Regions from separate parts of the Photorhabdus heterorhabditis genome, predicted to be linked through region 1. Evidence: predicted binding sites of a transcription regulator. Region 1 holds the regulator's gene; each other region holds the start of a gene.
What was found. Region 1 encodes sigma-54, which starts transcription at its own class of promoters, with help from an activator protein. Its sites were predicted from a motif close to GTTGGCACANNTTTCGCTNT; they were not measured.

Region 1 (7,133 bases):
TTGTGCTCCATAAACACACAAAAGAGATATCAAAACCTATCAATAAAATCATATTGAATATGCGAAATTATCAATATCTGTGTGGAGATTGATTTTTCTGCAAAGTAGAATCCCGCCCCGCTGCCAGAAATGAGTATCGCTGGTTAATAAGAGATACTCAGATTCAATTATTTGTGATCAGCCATGATTTAAATGGGCGTACTGAATTAACGGTGTAGTTCACCGGCAGCTTCTGGTTGGTAAAGTAATTCTAATACTTTTACCCGAGTTTCTTCGCCATTTGGCAATTTCCAACTGATTTCATCGCCAATACGAAGCCCCAGTAATGCAGCACCCAGAGGAGCCATGACAGAAAGCTGGTCTGAACTGTCTTGCAGTGATGCTGGATAAACTAAAGTTCGTACCCGCTCTTCGCTGCTTGTTAGATCAAGGAAACGAATCCGGCTGTTCATAGTCACGACGTCTGATGGAATTTCTGCTGGCGGTACAATCTCTGCACGATCCAGCTCCTCATTCAAAGCGTCAGCGATACTAGTATCTGCAAACGCCGGTTGTTCCAACAGGGAGTCTAAACGTTCCGCGTCTAATTCGTTGATAATAATTGCTGGTTTAGTCATACCACACTCCAAATGGATTCCAACACAAAATAACACCCCGCACCGTAAGGAGGGGGGTGTTATTTAAAATAATTAACCTGATAGTAGGCTGTTCTTACTCGAAAAGAAAGAGATCATGATCACGAACTGTTTTGTGTTGCTAATGAAAAACGGTGAAAAGCATGATAAGGCCCTAGTGAGTAGGTGATGTTATTCTTCGTCAAATCCCGAATTAAATAGATCAATGATAGCTGCAAGAGCCAGCTCTTCATCTGGACCGCTGGCTTCAACTTCAATATAGCTGCCTTTTTCTGAATCCAGCATCAGCATGGCAATCACACTGCTGGCTTCAGCTTCAACATGGCTATCATTGCGCAAGATAACGTGGGATTTAAAAAGCTGTACCAGGTCATACAGTTTCATTGCAGGCCGAGCATGCATTCCCAGCCGATTTTTGATTTCAAGCTTCTGCTTGACGGTCATTATTTTCGCTTTTCGAGAGTACGGTGGCGTGACTGTACATTTTTACCACGAGAACGGAAATAATCAGCCAATTGTTCTGCTACATAAACAGAACGGTGTTTACCACCAGTGCAACCAATAGCAACAGTTAGATAGCTGCGGTTATTCGTTTCAAGCATGGGTAGCCACAGTTCAAGATAACTGCGGGTTTGATAGATGAAGTTATGCACTTCCGTATGGCGGTCAAGGAAAGCGGCGACGGGACGATCAAGACCTGTCATTGGCCGTAGTTTCGGGTCCCAGTGTGGATTTGGCAGGAAACGTACGTCAAAAACATAATCGGCGTCAATTGGAATACCATGCTTAAAGCCGAAAGATTCAAAAACCATTGTCAGCTCGCGTTCTCGTTTGCCTAACAGACGAGTCCTTAACATCTCAGCCAGTTCATGGACTGACATTTCCGAAGTGTCGATAATGAGATCGGCTCTTGAACGAAGAGGCTCCAGCAGATCGCTTTCTTGATCAATCGCACTTTCCAGAGAGAGATTTTTGCTTGATAACGGATGCAAGCGGCGAGTATCGCTGTAACGGCGGATTAACGTATTACGGTCAGCGTCAAGAAACAGTAATTGTGGTGAGAAACTGGTCGGTAGTTTAGTCAGTGCTTCTTCGAAAATTTCTGGTGATTCCGGCATGTTTCTTACGTCAATACTGACAGCAGCAGAAATATCGCGGTCAGCCAGCGTATCTGCTAATTCCGGCAGCAATACTACCGGCAAGTTATCCACACAATAAAAACCCATATCTTCCAGCGCGCGCAAGGCAACGGATTTACCCGAACCGGAACGGCCACTGACTATCATCAGCACCATGAGGCGACTCCCCTTAAATTTCTCAGTGGTTGTTATGAGCCACTGCTATCTGTTGCTTTCCATTCATTGCAACAGCTATTCAGTGATAATTGCGTAAAGTTCTTCATCACTTTGTGCTGATCTTAAACGACGGCAGAGATTTTTATCTGCAAGACGTTTGGCAATCAATGACAATGTATGTAAGTGGGTCTGGCATTGATCGTTTGGAACCAGTAAAGCAAACAGCAAATCAACGGGTTGATTATCAATAGCATCAAAAGCAATAGGTTGTTCCAGATTAAGGAAAACCCCAACAGTTTTATCCGAGCTATTTTCATCCAGTTTACCGTGAGGGATAGCAATACCACTGCCAATTCCAGTAGTGCCCACTTTTTCGCGGGTCAATATTGCTTCGAATACGATATTCTCTGGTAATTTGAGCTGCTTAGATGCCAGCTCACTGATAATCTCTAAAGCCCGTTTTTTGCTCGAACAATGTACATTATTACGTGTACATTCAAGGGAAAGGACTGAGCTTAATAGTAAATCTGCTTGGTTATTCATTTTTCTATTCGCTTAGGTGCCTATTGATACCGGATACCATAGATTATCTGTGGCATCCGGTATTTTTGCACTGTTTACAGCAAAACTCCGCTGTTGTTACTGTAGCCTTTAAAAACTACAGCTTTCGTTAAAAGGGTTGTTAATGTTGTCTGAGTTTGTCTTTATGTTTGGTTAGCTGACGAGCTAGTTTGTCGACCAGTCCATCAATTGCTGCATACATATCCTCATGTTCTGAGGATGCGTGCAACTCACCTCCGTTAATATGTACAGTAGCCTCAGCGATTTGTTGCACCTTTTCCACCCGGAGGATTACCTGAGTCAGGTTGATCCTGTCGAAATATTGATCCAGCTTGCTGCATTTTGCAGTGATAATGTCGCGTAATGCATCAGTAATTTCAATATTGTGGCCAGTTATTTTGAGTTGCATATTGTCTTCCTTATCTGTTCATTTCAAACCAGACGCTTACGTTGGTTTGATGGCGGAATGGATAACGACTCTCGATATTTTGCGACAGTCCGTCGGGCAACTACGATGCCTTGGTCGGTCAGCATGCTCGTCAGTTTGCTGTCACTTAATGGTTTGGCGGGGTTTTCCGCTGCTACCAGTTTTTTCACCAAAGCCCGTATTGCAGTTGAAGAGGCTTCGCCCCCACTTTCTGTATTAACATGGCTGGAGAAAAAATACTTCAATTCAAAAATACCACGCGGACTGTGCAGGAATTTCTGGGTAGTCACCCTAGAAATGGTAGATTCATGCATATCAACCTGGAAAGCAATGTCTGCCAGAACCATAGGTTTCATATGTTCTTCGCCATGTTCGAAAAATTCCTGTTGCTGCTCTACAATGCAACGCGTAACTTTTAGTAGGGTGTCATTTCGGCTTTCCAGACTTTTGATAAGCCACTTCGCTTCCTGTAAGTTATTGCGGATAAACTGGCAATCACTTTCATTGCGTGTATGTTGTCCAAGTTCCGCATAATGCTGATTGATGCGTAAACGAGGAGTGTTATCTGCGTTCAGTTCTACTTGCCAGTATTCACTTTCTTTTCGAACTAACACATCAGGGATGACATACTGCGATTCACCCGTATTTACCGCCAGACCAGGTCTTGGTTCAAGTGACTGAATTAAATTTATGACTTCTTTCAGTGTATCTTCTTTCAGGCGACTAAGGCGGATTAAATTACGGAAATCCCGATGACCCAGCAACTCCAGATGTTCGCAGACGATCAATTTTGCTTCTTGCAGATAAGGTGTTTCTGGTGGGAACATTGATAGCTGGATCAGAAGGCAATCTTTTAGATCACGGGCCGCGACACCTATAGGATCAAAATGCTGTACCCGTTTTAGCACGGTTTCTACTTCTGCCAAAGTGAGTTGATTGTCACCAATACTAGCAAGAATATCTTCCAGTGGCACAGTGAGATAACCTGTATCATCTATGGCGTCAATAATTGATGTGGCAATGGCGGCATCTGTTTCCGTGAATGGAGTCAGCTCTGCTTGCCACATCAAATAGTCTTGTAGGGTTTGAGTTGTCTCGCCTTGGTAAAGTGGCAATTCATCAGCACTATAGTCATTACGTGTACCAGAAGGCGTTCCGGCTGTGTAAATCTCATCCCAGCTTGCATCTAGTGGTAGCTCGTCTGGCATATCCTTTTGTTGCAGGGCATCAAGCGTATCCATAGCTTCAGTTTCGTTGTCAGGAGATTCCTGACTGCCGATTTCCTGGTACTCTTCATCCTGTTCAAGCAAAGGGTTCATTTCTAACGCTTGTTGTATTTCCTGTTGCAGCTCAAGCGTAGAAAGTTGCAACAAACGAATGGCTTGTTGAAGCTGTGGTGTTATTGCCAGTTGCTGACTAAGCCTGAGTTGCAAACTTTGCTTCATAGAATTATTTCAATTCTCCTGGCTGAATTAGAGCCGGAAACCTTCGCCTAAGTAAACACGCTTCACCTGTTCATTACTAAGGATGTCATTAGGTGTGCCATGAGCAATCAGATGCCCTTGGCTAACAATATAAGCACGCTCACATACATCCAATGTTTCACGGACGTTATGGTCTGTGATAAGAACGCCTAGTCCATAATCTCTCAAATGCTGAATGATCTTTTTGATATCGATAACTGAGATGGGATCTACGCCTGCAAAGGGTTCATCCAGTAAAATAAATTTAGGATTGGCTGCTAGCGCACGGGCAATTTCTACACGGCGACGTTCACCGCCGGATAGTGATTGACCAAGGTTGTCACGGAGATGGCTGATATGGAACTCTTCCATTAGCTCTTCGGCACGTTCTTTCCGCTGTTCCTGAGTTAGATCCTTGCGGATTTCCAATACGGCCATCAGATTGTCGAAGACGCTCAGACGGCGGAAAATTGAAGCTTCCTGAGGTAAATAACCAATACCACGGCGTGCCCGCTCGTGAAGTGGCAGTAAGCTGATATCTTCATTATCAATGGTAATGGTTCCGGTATCCCGTGAAACAATCCCCACGACCATATAAAAAGTTGTGGTTTTCCCAGCACCGTTGGGCCCAAGCAGGCCAACAATTTCACCGGAGTTCACGTTCAGGCTGACATTTTCAACGACCTTACGGCCTTTATAAGCTTTTGCCAGGTTTGCTGCGTTTAGTGTTGCCATATATTATCGTTATTTACTCTTGTTGTTAGCCCCAGGGCCTTCTTCCTGTAACTGAGAAGGTAACAGGACGGTTGTCACTCGTTTACCTTTGTCACTGAATGCTTCCATTTGCTGGGTTGGCACCAAATAGGTGATCCGGTCGCCTTTTATATTGCTGTTCAACTGTTCCAGATAGGCGTTGCCAGTCAGTGTAACCAGCTCTTTATCCATTTCGTAGCGCATTTTTGCACCGCGGCCTTTGATTGGTTTGCCGTTATCCTGTAACTGATAGAAAGTTACAGGATTACCGAATGCCTCAACAATCATTTTTTTAGAATCACCATTCGGGCGGGTTATAACGACTTTGTCGGCGTGGATATCAATAGAGCCCTGTTTAACGATCACATTTTCTGTAAATGTGGCAGTGTTTCCTGTCATGTCAAGGGATTGCTTGTCAGAATCAATATAAATTGGTTTCTGGGTGTCATCTTTTAGTGCTAATGCGGGAAGGCTGACCACAAAAATAGCACTGGCAATAAAAGCATTACGGATTCTGTTGTTCATGTTGGATTTCATAGTAGGTGTTAACCTTTTCAATCAGTTCAGCGGTTTTGTTCCGCAGATTGCCACGCATTTTCATTCCTACGGATTTCAGCCCTACACCGATAAGTGTGACCTGATCATCGGATGAGACATCCTGGGTTACCAGGTTGACGACAGCATTCTCTGTAGTAATACGTTGTAATTGTGACGTATCAGTCAGGCTGTCAACTTGCACATCTCCGTAAAGATAGAGCATTTTATCATTAGTCAATTTTGCTTTGTTAGAACGTACTGTCCATGTAGCAATGGCATTTGAATCATATGTAATTAATACTGGTTTGGTAAACCAGGTGATTTTTGGCTCAGCATAATTCTGGACATCATCAGAGACCAGTTTATATGTCAGCTTACCAGTAGGATCATAAACAAAGGTTATGGTTTCCTGACTTTGATATGTCGGCTGGTTGTTATCTGCGGCAGAAGACGGTTCAGTCTCGTCTGAGTCAGATAAGTTCCAGCCAATTAGAGCCATGGTGATTAGTGCTAGTATTATAGCCAACCCGGATTTGATTTTACCCATTCTTGTTTCGCTTCAACCTATATTGATAATCCTTTGGCATCTTCCAGCTTATTCTGAGCGAAAAGCACCAAATCACAAAGTTCTCTTACTGCACCGCGACCACCTGCAATTTGGGTGACATAATGTGCTTTTGGTAATAGCAATGGATGTGCATCTGCCACAGCGACAGATAAACCCACTTGTTTCATGACTGGCCAGTCAATCAAATCATCACCGATGTAAGCAACCTGTTCTGGTTTTAATCCCAGTTTATCTAACAGTTCTCTATACGCCAAAGCCTTATCACTCTGTCCCTGGTAAAGATGTGTAATGCCTAGCGTGTTTGCTCGATCTTCCAGCAATTTAGCCTTACGACCAGTGATAATAGCGACTTCAATTCCTGAAGTAATTAAGCAGCGAATCCCGTAACCGTCACGAACATTAAACGCTTTTAATTCTTCACCATTGTTTCCCATATATACCAGGCCATCTGACATGACACCATCAACGTCACAAATCAGCAGGCGGATTTTACTGGCTTTTTCAATAATGTCTTTATTTACTGGGCCATAACAGGTGTCCAGATAAACTAATTGGCTCATTAAAACGTTCTCATAGGTTAAACCACACCGGCTTGTAAAAGGTCATGCATATGTAATACACCCAGCAATTTATTTCCCTCTGTAACCAATAGAGAAGTGATATGACGTGATTGCATTAAGTTTAATGCATCAACTGCAAGGGCATTAGGCTTTATACGGACCCCACCCGCAGTCATAACATCTGAAATTTTGACGTTGTACAAATCAATTCCCATATCAAAAACGCGGCGCAAGTCACCATCGGTAAAAATACCATCAATATACATATTTTCATCACAAATAACTGTCATACCCAATTTTTTGCGGGTAATTTCAACTAGTGCTTCACGTAAGG
Region 2 (7,133 bases), on a different contig from region 1:
TCATCAACGATCCAGATTTTTCCCGGTTGCATAGTTATCCTCTATTTCTTGATCGGTAAGTAGATAGAAAATTCTGTGTGCCCCGGCCAACTGGTAAATTCTATTTTGCCGGAGTGTTGATCTATCAAGCTGCGAGCAATCGATAGACCAAGACCTGTTCCACCTTCATGAGCACTGACCATCGGGTAAAATAAGGTGTCCTGAATCTGTGGCGGGATACCCGGCCCGTTATCTTCCACGTCAATTCTGGCCGCCAGACGATAGCGTTCACCATGTAGGGTGATCTGAAAGGCGGTACGGGTACGCAGGGTAATAGAACCTCCCTGTTTTCCCAGTGCTTGCAAGGCATTACGGGTGATGTTCAGTAAAACTTGTTCAATCTGATCAGGGTAGTGGGCCAGTTCTGGCAGGCTGGGATCGTAATCTTTTATTAGTGTCACGTTATCCGGCATTTCCAGTGAGACTAACTGGTAGACCCGCTCAGCAACATAATGAATGCTTTGCTTAATTTGTTCGCCCGGATGTTGTGGCCCAAGTAGTCTGTCTACCAGATGACGTAACCGGTCGGCTTGTTCAATAATCACTTGGGTATATTCCTGTAAAGCAGGGTCAGGCAGCGCTCTTGAAAGTAATTGCGCGGCTCCCCTCAGCCCGCCGAGGGGATTTTTGATTTCATGTGCCAGCCCCCGAACCAATTCCCGTGCAGCTATCTGTTGGGCTTGTTGTACCTGCTCTTGGCTTAACCGGCGTTGACTATCCATAGGTGCCAGTTCCAGCAAGATGAACTGCTCGGAAATCGGTTGGGCACTGAGCGACATGATGTGAGAGCGGTTATCAACCACTAACGTCACTTCGTTATCAGTGAAACTCTGACCACTGACCAGACTGGAGTGCATCAATTCTGTATCCAGTGAAAAATAACTAAACAATACTGGAAGAGGTGTACCAAATAGTTTACGAGCACTCTGAGCTAATAATTGCAGTGCTGAATGGTTGGCGTAACGGATCACAAGGTCAGTATCCAGTACCAGCACGCTGTTAATCAGTGAGTTTAGTATTTGCCCAGTATCGGGCAGATTTTCCGTTTTCATCTGGTTACACTCCTGCACCTTTTTGGTGCACTGTATCATGTTCGAGCGTAAAACCCAGCAAAAGCCTGAACTCGGAAAGTGGGAAAAAGGCCCATCCGAAGATGGGCTAAAGGTTTCACGGCAACAAAAAATGATCAGCAGGAATAGGGCTGTTAGTTACACGCTGTAATACAGCTCAAACTCTAGTGGATGTGGTGTCAGGCGGACACGTTCCATTTCGCTGTTTTTCAATTCAATATAAGCATCAATGGCGTCGTCGGTGAATACACCACCGCGAGTCAAGAATTCGCGGTCAGTATCCAGTGCTGCCAAGGCTTCATCCAGAGAAGAAGCGACAGTTGGGATCTCTTTGGCTTCTTCTGGTGGCAGGTCATATAAGTTTTTATCCATTGCATCACCCGGATGGATTTTGTTGATAATACCATCAAGACCTGCCATCAATTGAGCAGCAAAAGCCAGATAAGGGTTAGCTGCCGGATCAGGGAAACGTATTTCAATACGGCGGGCCTTGGTGCTTGCCACAACAGGAATACGGATAGATGCAGAACGGTTACGGGCAGAGTAGGCCAGCATAACGGGTGCTTCATAGCCTGGAACCAGACGTTTATAGGAGTTGGTTGTCGGGTTGGTAAACGCATTCAGTGCACGGGCATGTTTGATAATACCGCCGATGTAGAATAGCGCTAGTTCGGACAGGCCACCGTATTTGTCACCGGCAAACAGGTTAGTGCCGTTTTTGGACAGGGACATGTGGCAATGCATACCGGAACCATTATCGCCAACCAGCGGTTTTGGCATAAAGGTTGCGGTCTTGCCAAAGTTGTGCGCCACATTATGCACGACGTATTTGTAAATCTGAGTTTCGTCAGCTTTTTTGGTCATGGTGTTGAAACGGGTCGCGATTTCATTTTGACCAGCGGTTCCAACTTCATGATGGTGAGCTTCTACCACCAGCCCCATTTCTTCCATGGTTAGACACATGGCTGAACGCAAATCTTGAGAAGAATCAACGGGAGGCACTGGGGCGTAACCGCCTTTTACTGCTGGTCGATGGCCTTTGTTGCCACCTTCGTATTGAGTCCCAGAGTTCCATGCGGCTTCGATATCATCAAGATGATAGTAAGAACCTGACATGGAACTGCCAAAACGCACGTCATCAAACAGGAAGAATTCAGGTTCCGGTCCACACAGGACGGTATCTGCAATTCCGCTTGAACGTAGGAAATCTTCAGCGCGTTTGGATATGGAACGAGGGTCGCGGTCATAACCTTGCATGGTGCCTGGTTCCAGGATATCGCAACGTAGGATCAGCGTGGCATCATCAAAGAAGGGATCAAGCATGGCTGTGCTTGGATCTGGCATCAGCACCATGTCAGATTCGTTAATGCCTTTCCACCCGCCAATTGAGGAGCCGTCGAACATTTTGCCATCTTCAAAGAAGTCTGCATTAACCTGATGAGCAGGAATGGTCATATGCTGTTCTTTGCCTTTGGTATCAGTGAAACGCAAATCAATAAACTTCACCTGATGTTCTTCAATCATGGTTAAAACATGTTCAGCGGACATACTCGGTTTCTCCTGGTTTGTGTCGGTCTTGATAAAATGGTTGTGATAAGACTTAAAGAAAACACAGTTATACCCGTTATCTTTCAAGTTGCCTCTTTATTGGCTGCACTCACTTAGGTCACAGAGTTATCTATGCTCCCGGGGATGCGTTCTCTTGCCGTCGCGATACATTTTGAAATCCATTGGGTATATATCATTTTACCTTAACAAGGCTATTTACTCGTTTGCAAACTATTATGTGTTTGTGAACGATTTGCGAAAAGCGTGCCAACTTTCTAACACCTTGCAATATACTGTGTTATGGGTATGCCTATGATAGGATATCCTGATGTTTAGTGGAATTGCACTATTTTGGTGCAATCATGTTACTATCGCGCATCATGTTAGTGCGTTTGTGCTGAAAATGCGTCTGTTTATGGGCGTGAAAAGGATCACAATTCCATAGGTACCAAGTTGTGAAGAATAGATTATTGTGATCCTGTTTAGTCCTTCGACCAATGTGTGTACAATAGCGCGCCATTTCTAAATGCCTGAGGCAAAGTTTGTGATCGAAAAATTGCGTAATATCGCCATCATCGCGCATGTTGACCACGGTAAAACCACCCTGGTTGACAAGCTGCTGCAACAATCCGGTACTTTCGGTGACCGTGCGACAGCGACAGAGCGTGTGATGGACTCCAATGATCTGGAGAAAGAGCGTGGAATTACTATCCTCGCAAAAAATACCGCCATTAAATGGAATGACTACCGTATTAATATCGTAGACACTCCGGGACATGCCGATTTCGGCGGTGAAGTAGAACGTGTTATGTCTATGGTTGACAGCGTACTGTTGCTGGTCGATGCCATGGATGGGCCAATGCCTCAGACCCGTTTTGTGACACAGAAAGCGTTCGCTCATGGTTTGAAACCGATTGTGGTCATTAACAAAGTTGACCGTCCAGGTGCTCGCCCTGATTGGGTTGTCGATCAGGTATTTGACCTGTTTGTCAATTTGGGTGCGACTGACGAACAACTGGACTTCCCAATTATCTATGCATCTGCATTGATGGGGATTGCTGGTACTGATCATGAAGATATGGCGGAAGATATGACGCCGTTATATCAGGCGATTGTTGAGCATGTAGAGCCACCGAAAGTTGACCTTAATGGCTCGTTCCAGATGCAGATCTCTCAGCTGGATTACAACAACTATGTTGGCGTTATCGGGATTGGCCGTATCAAGCGCGGTACGGTTAAACCAAACCAGAACGTCACTATTATTGATAGCGAAGGGAAAACCCGGAACGGCAAAATTGGTAAGGTGCTGGGCCACTTGGGTCTGGAGCGTATTGAGAGCGAGCAAGCTGAAGCCGGTGACATCATTGCGATTACTGGTTTGGGCGAGCTGAATATTTCTGATACTTTGTGTGATATTAGTGCTGTTGAAGCGCTGCCACCGCTGGCTGTTGATGAGCCGACGGTAAGTATGTACTTCTGTGTTAACACTTCTCCTTTCTGTGGTCGTGAAGGCAAATATGTGACTTCTCGTCAGATCCTTGAGCGCCTGAAGAAAGAGCTGGTTCATAACGTGGCACTGCGTGTCGAAGAAACAGAAGATCCGGATGCGTTCCGTGTTTCTGGCCGTGGTGAATTACACTTATCTGTTCTGATTGAGAACATGCGCCGTGAAGGTTTTGAACTGGCGGTATCCCGTCCGAAAGTTATCTTCCGTGAGATCGATGGCCGTAAACAAGAGCCATTTGAACAGGTGACGCTGGATATTGAAGAGCAGCATCAGGGTGATGTAATGCAGGCGTTGGGTGAGCGTAAAGCTGATCTGCGTGATATGTTGCCAGACGGTAAAGGCCGTGTGCGCCTTGATTATGTTATTCCAAGCCGTGGTTTGATTGGTTTCCGTACTGAGTTCATGACGATGACTTCCGGTACGGGTTTGCTGTATGCAACATTCAGCCACTATGATGATATTCGTCCAGGTGAAATTGGTCGCCGTCAGAACGGTGTGATGATTTCTAATGGTCAGGGTAAAGCGGTTGCTTATGCGCTTTACAGCTTACAGGATCGCGGTAAGTTGTTCTTGGGCCATGGTGCAGAAGTGTATGAAGGCCAGGTGATCGGTATTCATTCCCGTTCAAATGATCTGACAGTTAACTGTCTGACGGGTAAAAAACTGACGAACGTCCGTGCGTCAGGCACTGACGAAGCGACAACCCTGTCTCCACATATTAAGAAAACCTTGGAGCAGGCTCTGGAGTTTATTGATGATGACGAGCTGGTAGAAGTGACCCCTGTGTCTATTCGCCTGCGTAAACGCCATCTGACAGAAAACGAACGTCGTCGTGCGTACCGCAGTAAAGAGGCATCGTAATCTTACTGTGATACTAATGCTTAGGGCGCCGACGGCGCCCTGAGTTTTTTAATTTTAAACAATAAGATTATTTACCCAGCAATTGGTAGAACGTTGGGTTGTCATCACATTGCCCGCCACCACACTCCAGAACGGTAGAGATTAAATTTGCTGCAATTAATAGGACAAATAAACCAATAAGAATCTGACCGAAAACCGGTGCGTTTTCCTTTTCTTCGGTTGTTTTTTCCAGACTTTTTAATATCAGCATGACTGATATGGCAATTATAGCAATAATGGAGGAAAGGAGTGCCCAAGTATAAAAATGTAGACCAAAAAGGGCGGAACCATAACCGGTATCACCGGGCATTATATGTAAAAACACTTGTCGGATCGCAATAATCCCAGTCACGATACAGCCAATAAGTGCGATACCGTAATGCGCGCTTTTAATACCAAAGCGTAGATTAAATAAGAAACCAAATCCTATCATTATCATGCCTGTCCGTTGTAACAAACATAATGGGCAAGGCAGTTCTGAAAGGACTAACTGATAATAGAAGGCAACGGTAAGTGCGGCACTAATACCAAATAATCCAATGATGTTGAATATCGTGCCGTAGCTGATTTTCTGTTTTGTTGCTAATACCTGATTCATCCGATTGTCTCCAGTTAAAAAGATAGATTTAACGAATCAGTTGCATGATGGATAAACCAAGCTACAGTCGTCACCAAAAGAAGACCCCATAGGGTATAACTTGTTTTATACTTGCCATATAGGGTGGTGATAACCGCAAATAATGCGAGTAAAAAAGGTAAAAACATATACATGGTTGGTTCTCCTGTTTTTTAAGAACATTTAAGACCTTTCCCTGTAGTAGATTGCGTTCTTCAGGGTAGGGAATTCATCGTACTAAGTTTAGGATCGTTTACTTCGATACAAGCGAGCAGTTATCCATTAAAAGAAATGCGTTGATGGTATTAATGAAAACAACTCTTTTTGGTATCACATTTGAAAACGTACAAACCTGCATTATTAAAGTGAAGTTTTGGTATTTGAATAGTGTGTGATTTAACCCACTATTCGTAGTGTGCTGCTAATAACAATTGTAGTCAATACTATTTATGTTTGCCACCATTCAGAAGGATGAGCGTGATTATAATTTGGTGAGAGTTTGTATGAGTTGTTTTTTCTTTAATAGTTAAGTAGGAAACGATTAAAAGTGGTGAAGAGTATCTTTGCTTGAAGACTCTCCAATTTAACTATTATTGGTAGGTTTACTTATAAATGGTTTGGTCTATATAATTTTCTACAATTCACCCTTCCACACGATTAAGAAGTTATATTTAAATAGTTGAGAAGTTATATTTAAACGATAGAAAACCTCATGTTCTGGTTGATGTTGGGATGCTCTTTCAGATAAGAAGTCATCGGTTGGATACTCATTACTTATTAAAGAAATTATCCCAGACATTTTCTATGGGGAAAATTATGTTTTTATCTTATATACCCAATAGATTTCAAGTTGCAGTGCGGCGGCAAGAGAACGCATCCCCAGGGGCATAGATAGCGATGTGACTGGGGTGAGTGAGTGTAGCCAATAAAAAAGAGGCAACTTGAAAGATAACAGGTATAAAAGAAATCGGGAATTAAAAACCCCTCAACTGCTTATCGTGAGGGGCTATATTTAACTATCTTTTTTAGTTTTTACTCATTAAATGCTTCGGTTTCTCTATTGTTAGAAACTGATTTAGAGCGGACTTTCGCAAAGAAAATAAGAGTGATAACCGCCGTTGCTACCAGACCGATAATGACGGAAGTATTCCAGTTCAAAGCAAAACCTTCTGGAGCAAATGCCAGATAAGTGAAACATACCGCTGTCATAAACATGGCTGGCAGGGTAGTGATCCAGTGGAATTTATCACGGCGTAGTAGCCATGCTGAAGCCGCCCATAACATGACCATTGCTGTGGTTTGGTTCGCCCAGCCGAAGTAACGCCAGATGATATTGAAATCAGTTTTGGTAATCAGATAACCGACAATAAACATTGGTACACTTAATAACAGGCGTTTAATCATTTTTTGCTGAGGAATATTCAGGAATTCAGCAATAATAAGACGAGCAGAG
Region 3 (7,133 bases), on a different contig from region 1:
GGCAGAACAAAATGAAAAGGTGATTGTTTTCCGTCTAAGCGTTCTCTCTTCTGGGATAAAGTAATTGAGGGTGCATCAGCCAGAGATACATCAGATAAAGACACTGTCAGAATAGCATCCGCTGGCAATGCAATACGCTGTAAGATATTGATATTGCCTTTAACATAATGCTGTTTTACTGGATTTTCAATCTGCTCTACCCGAGTATCTACTGTCTCGGTGCCTTTGCTATTACACCCAACCAAAGCAGCTGCCAGTAATACACTCGTAGATATTTGCCATAATTTCATACACACTTCTCCATTCTTAACTGATCTATATAAATAATAAAATGAATTTGAATATCAAACCATTAAATCTAAGCCACCTAAATTATAGATTAGAAAAATGAATATAAGTCCCAGATAAATCTCATATTCTTTATTGCACTACTATCAGGGCCTGAAACATTTACAATTTAGTTATTTATTTATCATTCATTAATGGGACAATAATCACCTGTTATATTTCTAATAACCCAATAAAAAACAAAGGCATATTATGAGTAAGTCATTACACAATCTGATCAATTTGATGAATCTAGAAAAAATTGAAGAAGGCATTTACCGGGGTCAAAGTAAAGACTTAGGTTTTCCTCAGGTTTTCGGAGGGCAAGTGATCGGTCAAGCACTCTATGCTGCCACACAAACTGTCGCAGATAATCGGATCAGTAATTCTTTCCACAGCTATTTCTTACGTCCCGGAGACAGTAGTAAACCTATCGTCTATGACGTTGAAATTTTACGTGATGGAGGAAGTTTCAGCGCCCGACGAGTGAGCGCGATTCAAAATGGCAAACCTATCTTTTATATGACAGCCTCATTCCAAAGCTATGAAGAAGGTTTCGAACACCAAAATATGATGCCAGATGTACCATATCCAGAAGAACTCACCCCTCAAGATGAAATTGCGAAGAAAATATCTCACCTATTACCCCAAAGAATGCAAAATATTTTTCTCTACCCATGCCCGTTTGAAATGAGGCCCGTAAAATATTACAGCCCGTTTAATTGTCCACCAGAAGAACCTATACGCTATGTCTGGTTTCGCAGTAATGGTGATATGCCTGCTAATCCTTTAATTCATCAATACTTACTTGGCTATGCCTCTGATTTTAACTTTCTACCAACAGCATTGCAGCCTCATGGTGTTGGATTTCTTGAGAAAAATATCCAGATAGCAACTATTGACCATTCCATGTGGTTCCACCGCCCATTTAAACTGGACGACTGGTTACTATATGCTATAGACAGCCCATCAGCCTCTGGGGCCCGTGGCTTTGTTCGTGGACAGATTTACAACCGCGAAGGGGTACTTATCGCCTCGACTGTACAAGAAGGACTGATTAGAAAGCGAACCAAATAAAATGTAACAAAGGCAGCAAATAAGAAACCAATATCACACTTTATGGCCTTACCGCTGCCGTTTCGTTTATATTACAGATTAGTTATAAGCACTTTCGCCGTGAGCATTAATATCCAATCCTTCTCTTTCAGTTTCAACAGTAACCCGCAGCCCTACCAGTAGATCCGCTATTTTGAAAGCAATAAACGCAACGATTACTGACCAAACTACACAAACTAATATGCTGAAAGCTTGGATACTAACTTGCTCCAACATAGCTATTCCTTCAGAATAACCGGTTCCTCCCAACGACTTAGCTGTAAAAATCCCGGTCAAAAGACAACCAACTATCCCACATACGCCGTGTATACCAAATACATCACACACATCATCAGCACGTAACCACCTTTTCAGGATCACGACTCCCCAAAGTCCTGCAAAACCTGCTATCAGACCAATGATAAGAGCCCCACCGACACCAACCGTTCCCGCAGCCGGTGTAACACCAACCAGCCCAGCAATACAGCCTGAACAGGCACCCAAAAGTGATGGCTTATTACGGAAGAACCATTCAGCGAAAATCCACGATAAAATAGCAGCGGCTGTCGCCACAACTGTATTCAAAAATGCTAGAGCAGCTATCTCATTAGCTTCACCAGCAGAACCTGCATTAAAACCAAACCAACCGATATAAAGTACAGCTGTACCGATGAAAACCATTGGTAGATTATGTGGCTTGAATGCTTCTTTCCCAAAACCAGTACGTTTTCCCAATAAATAAGCACCAACCAGCCCTGCTACAGCCGCGTTAATATGCACAACCGTGCCACCAGCAAAATCTAGCGCCCCATCTTGTGAAAGTATCCCCCCTCCCCAAACCATATGCGCCATAGGTAGATAAGAAAACGTCAACCATAACACACTGAAAATCAATAAAGCTGGAAAGCGAATACGTTCCCCTAAGGCACCAGTAATCAAGGCGACTGTAATACAAGCAAAAGACCCTTGAAATGCCACATGAATTAATTGATAAAAACTGCCAGTTAAATCAGTCAATACCAAGTTCTTCAACATCATCTGACTAAAACTACCGAAGAAACCATTTCCCGGTTCAAAAGCCAAGCTGTAACCGTAAATTATCCACAACACACATACCAGAGCAAAACTCACCATAACCTGAGCCATCAGAGATAAAACATTTTTGCTCCGCAACAATCCACCGTAAAACAGAGCAATGCCCGGAATTGTCATAAACAAAACAAGTACTGTACAAATCATCATAAAAGTATTATCTGCTTTGTCGGCAACACTTTCTGCCGCTTGAGATAATGATGGTAAACAACTGGCTGCAATACCGACAGCCACAGAGAATTGTCTTTTCATATATATTATCTCTATCAGTGACTTATAGTGCTGCATCATTGGTTTCGCCTGTTCTGATACGAATAACTTGCTGTAATTCGATAACAAAAATCTTACCGTCACCAACTTTTCCAGTGAAAGCGGATTGCTGAATAGCATGAATTACCTCCTCAACTAATTCATCTGCTACAGCGATATCTATCTTTACTTTAGGTAAAAAGTTAAGGCTGTATTCAGCTCCACGATAAAGCTCGGCATGCCCTTTCTGACGACCAAATCCTTTTACTTCTGTTATAGTCAGCCCCTGAACACCTAGACCAGAAAGAGCCCCCCTTATATCCTCCAGTTTGAATGGCTTTATAATTGTCGTAATGAGCTTCATATATCCTCCTACCACTCGGTTATTGTGTTTGCAATTAAGTAGATAGCAAGGGATGTGCCAGAAATTAAAAACATATAAAAATCAAATAATAATAAAGAAAATACAAATTACGGGGAGAGGAAGAAAGGGAGAGCAACGAATGTACTCCCCCATTAGCGCACTAGATTAGTGCAAATAAGGTTAAATCAATATCTCTTTCTCAGAAATTGCGCCGCATTCATTTAATGTATCACCTACTTGTTGTAGCTGATACATCTGATAATAACGCCCACATTCCGCCAATAACTGCTGATGGCGTCCTTGTTCAATAATTGCACCACGATGCAGCACTAGAATAGTATCGGCTTCTACAATAGTGGACAAACGGTGAGCAATAACAATCAAAGTCGTTTGCTGACGAATCAATCTCAAAGCCTGTTGTATCGCTTGTTCTGTACCTGAATCGATATTTGCTGTCGCTTCATCAAGGATTAAAATTTGTGGTGTTTGCACTAACACCCTCGCCATAGCAAGCAATTGTTTTTGCCCTGCTGACAACGTATTACCCTGCTCTCCCAAGATAGTATGAAGACCATTAGACAATGAACGTACTAATTCAGCTAATTGTACTGTTTCCAATACCTGCCAGACTTTCTCTTCTGAGATATTCCGACCAAGCGTAATATTACCAAAGAAAGAGTCAACAAGAACAACCGGGTCCTGCTGAACTATTGCCACTCCATTACGTAACACCGAATGAGACAAGGATGATACAGATCGTCCGTCAAGGTAAATTTCCCCCTTCTGCCACGGGTAATACCCCATCAGTAAATTTGCCAACGTACTTTTACCACTGCCAGTATGCCCAACCAAAGCAACAAAACCGTGGGTCGGAATCTGCACATTGATATCTTGTAACACTACTTTGTTATCTCGGTAAGAAAAACTCAAATTTTCTATTTCAATCCGACCGCTGGATAACGGCTGACTATCTATGCCATAACCTTGTTGAGGACTATCCATTAACTCAAATATCCTCTCACCAGAAACTACAGCTTGTTGCAGGATAGATTGCTGAGCAGCCAGTTCGATTAGTGGTTCATTCAGTCGCCCCAAGTAATTAATAAAAGCATACAATACCCCAACACCAATCACTCCTGATCCACTGAATCCAAACAGCACTATAAGACCACACAACACCATAGCCGATAACAAACTCAGTAATGGCCTCAATAAAATCCCATCCAACCGTAGTGCCTGCATTCTCACTTTATAATGAGCACGGTTAGTCAACAATATACGCTCACCAAAACGAGCCTGTTGCCTGAATTGCTGAACAACATGCATTCCATTGATGATCTCGTTAAAGTTATCATTAATATCAGCCAGATAACTACGTACCCGCCGAATAATAGGTGTACTCAAGTGCTGATATATTGCCATGACAATCAACACAACAGGGAAAATAAGAATAGCAACCAATGCCATACGCCATTCCAGCATAAACATAGCAATCAGCATCGCGCCAATTAGTGCTATACTGTGGAATACTGCTGGAACCACATTGACATAAAGATCTTTAATAACTTCAGTATCGTTCGTTACACGGGAAATCAATTGCCCGACCGGTTGATTATCAAAAGCACTTAAAGGCTGGCGCAATGCTGCATTCATCACATCAGTACGAAGTTGCTGAACTACATCAACTGACACTTGATTAAATAATAAAGCTTGAAAATAATGCAATGCAGCTGTAATCAGTTGCAAAACAACAAAGGTTATAGCTAGCCCTGTAACCACTTCAACAGGCATATTACCCGTTGCAACCATATTATCGATAAAATAACTAATTAAAACCGGGCCGCTTACTTCCGCAATTGCAGCCCCCCACAGCATCAGTACCGCCAGCCCTAATGGTTTACGATAATTTTTTCCATAAACTAACAGACGTTTCAGAGAAGGCCACAATTGACGAACCTTAGTCATCTTTATTTCCTTCTACTACTCCATCCTCGTCATCTAGTGCTGCTTCAAGTTGCTGATAATGATACATATCACGATACCATCCTGGCTGTTCTACCAATTGTTGGTGCCGCCCTTGATGTATAACAGAACCTTGCTGCATCACCAGAATATTATCTGCATCAGTTAATGCAGATAGGCGGTGAGCACTGATAATAACGGTGCGTTGTTGCCTCCATTGGCTAAGGTTTTGCAAAATATTGTACTCAGTTTGCCCATCAACTGCCGATAAAGAATCATCCAGAATTAAAATCTCTGCATCTAAAAGTAAAGCCCTGGCAATAGAAATGCGTTGTTTCTGTCCACCAGATAGCATCACACCACGCTCACCCACTTCCGTTTGATATCCCTCAGGTAAACTAAGAATATCTTCATGGACATTGGCAAGACGGGCAACCTCTTCAATTTGTTCCTGTGTTGCATCTGGACATCCCAAAGCAATATTCCTAGCAACTGTATCTGAAAATAGAAAAGGTGTTTGATTTACAACAGCAAACCGCGCTCGCCACTCATCTAACCGGATATCAGTAATTTTTATCGATTGGAAAAGAATTTCCCCATCAGTCACATCAAACTGTCTTTGTATCAGCGCAAGTAGCGTGCTCTTACCTGAGCCGGTCGGACCACAAATCCCCAGCAACTGCCCGGGAGCTAAACAGAAATTAATCTGACTCAGAACAGTCTTGTTACTTTGTGGATAATTAAACGCTTTGATATTTACATTCAAAGTACTACGTTCAGGCGATAAATGGCGGGTACCATCCTCAATGACCGGCGGCTCTTGCAACAAACTACGGATACGGCTGTATGCAGCACTTCCCCGTTCAACAATATTAAACATCCACGCCAACGCCAACATTGGCCAAATCATCAGGCCGAGATACATCACGAAACTAGTGAGTTCACCAAGTGTCAAAACACCATTCAACACCATCCAGCTACCACCACCTATAGCCAAAAAATTTGACATACCGATCGCAATAAAAATTGTCGGATCAAATCTGGCATCCACTTTAGCAACATACATATTCTTACGGCCAGCTTCCACAGCAACCTGTTCAAACTGATTTGATTGCAGATCTTCAAGGCCAAATGCCTTGATCATTCGGATACTGCTCAAACTCTCTTGGACTTGGTTATTCAGAGCAGAAAATGCACCTTGTGCGGATTTGAAACGGCCATGAAGCTGATCACCATATCGTTTAATGATAATTGCCATAATAGGCATAGGTAACAAAGATAGCAGAGTTAACTGCCAGCTGATTTGTACACTCATCATAATCATCACTGAGCAACCCATAACCAACGAGTCAACTAAAGTAAGAACACCTTCACCCGCAGCAAATACTACACGATCCACATCATTAGTAGCACGGGCCATCAAATCCCCCGTACGGTGACGCAGATAAAATTCGGGATTTTGACGGCTAAGCTGCCGGTAAAAATTATTGCGTAATTTAATCGCTAATTGATATGACGCCCCAAACAACCATAAACGCCATATATAACGCAGAATATAAACCATCAATGCAACGACCAGCATAACACCAACCCATACCATCAATTGGTTAGATGACATAGATCCGGTACTAATACCGTCAACAATTGCACCCACTAGGTATGGAGGAATCAGTAGCAAAATAGAGATAATAATAAGCAGAGTCACTGCTCCAAGATAGCGACGCCACTCGCTGCGGAAGTACCAACTTAATTGAGAAAACAATCTCACACGTGTATATCCCGAAGTAGAAATAAATAATGTAAATATCGATCAAAATTCAGAGTGATTGAACTAATTTTCTAAATAATAATCAGTTATTCTGGTATCGGCAATGCAGTAGTATATTTTATTTTTTCCATCGCAAAGCTAGATGTAACATCAATCAATCCAGGAATACCGTTAACCATACGCTTATAGAACAGATCATAACTTTTCATATCCACAACTTCTACATGCATTAGATAATCACATTCACCAGCCATCCGGTAAAAAGCTAAAACTTCT

Region 2: glnA (glutamate--ammonia ligase) is a predicted target of sigma-54. The motif match lies at 2,910-2,929, and genes of this name have one in related genera.
Region 3: glnK (P-II family nitrogen regulator) is a predicted target of sigma-54. The motif match lies at 3,170-3,189, and genes of this name have one in related genera.

The regions. Positions count from the first base shown of each region.
Region 1 covers NZ_LJCS01000010.1:27,048-34,180, reverse strand. Annotated here, with positions in the region: gene rnk (nucleoside diphosphate kinase regulator) at 207-617, opposite strand; gene npr (PTS phosphocarrier protein NPr) at 807-1,079, opposite strand; gene rapZ (RNase adapter RapZ) at 1,079-1,930, opposite strand; gene ptsN (PTS IIA-like nitrogen regulatory protein PtsN) at 2,006-2,473, opposite strand; gene hpf (ribosome hibernation promoting factor) at 2,613-2,900, opposite strand; gene rpoN (RNA polymerase factor sigma-54) at 2,924-4,363, opposite strand; gene lptB (LPS export ABC transporter ATP-binding protein) at 4,391-5,116, opposite strand; gene lptA (lipopolysaccharide ABC transporter substrate-binding protein LptA) at 5,126-5,659, opposite strand; gene lptC (LPS export ABC transporter periplasmic protein LptC) at 5,640-6,218, opposite strand; gene kdsC (3-deoxy-manno-octulosonate-8-phosphatase KdsC) at 6,236-6,799, opposite strand; gene kdsD (arabinose-5-phosphate isomerase KdsD) at 6,817-7,133, opposite strand, start outside.
Region 2 covers NZ_LJCS01000006.1:104,255-111,387, forward strand. Annotated here, with positions in the region: gene glnG (nitrogen regulation protein NR(I)) at 1-32, opposite strand, end outside; gene glnL (nitrogen regulation protein NR(II)) at 42-1,091, opposite strand; gene glnA (glutamate--ammonia ligase) at 1,248-2,657, opposite strand; gene typA (ribosome-dependent GTPase TypA) at 3,184-5,025, shown strand; gene AM629_RS04150 (disulfide bond formation protein B) at 5,093-5,662, opposite strand; gene AM629_RS24500 (DUF5993 family protein) at 5,677-5,835, opposite strand; gene AM629_RS04155 (carbon starvation CstA family protein) at 6,713-7,133, opposite strand, start outside.
Region 3 covers NZ_LJCS01000009.1:82,830-89,962, reverse strand. Annotated here, with positions in the region: gene AM629_RS05660 (YbaY family lipoprotein) at 1-290, opposite strand, end outside; gene tesB (acyl-CoA thioesterase II) at 541-1,404, shown strand; gene amtB (ammonium transporter AmtB) at 1,483-2,766, opposite strand; gene glnK (P-II family nitrogen regulator) at 2,789-3,127, opposite strand; gene AM629_RS05640 (SmdB family multidrug efflux ABC transporter permease/ATP-binding protein) at 3,308-5,092, opposite strand; gene AM629_RS05635 (SmdA family multidrug ABC transporter permease/ATP-binding protein) at 5,085-6,857, opposite strand; gene AM629_RS05630 (Lrp/AsnC family transcriptional regulator) at 6,944-7,133, opposite strand, start outside.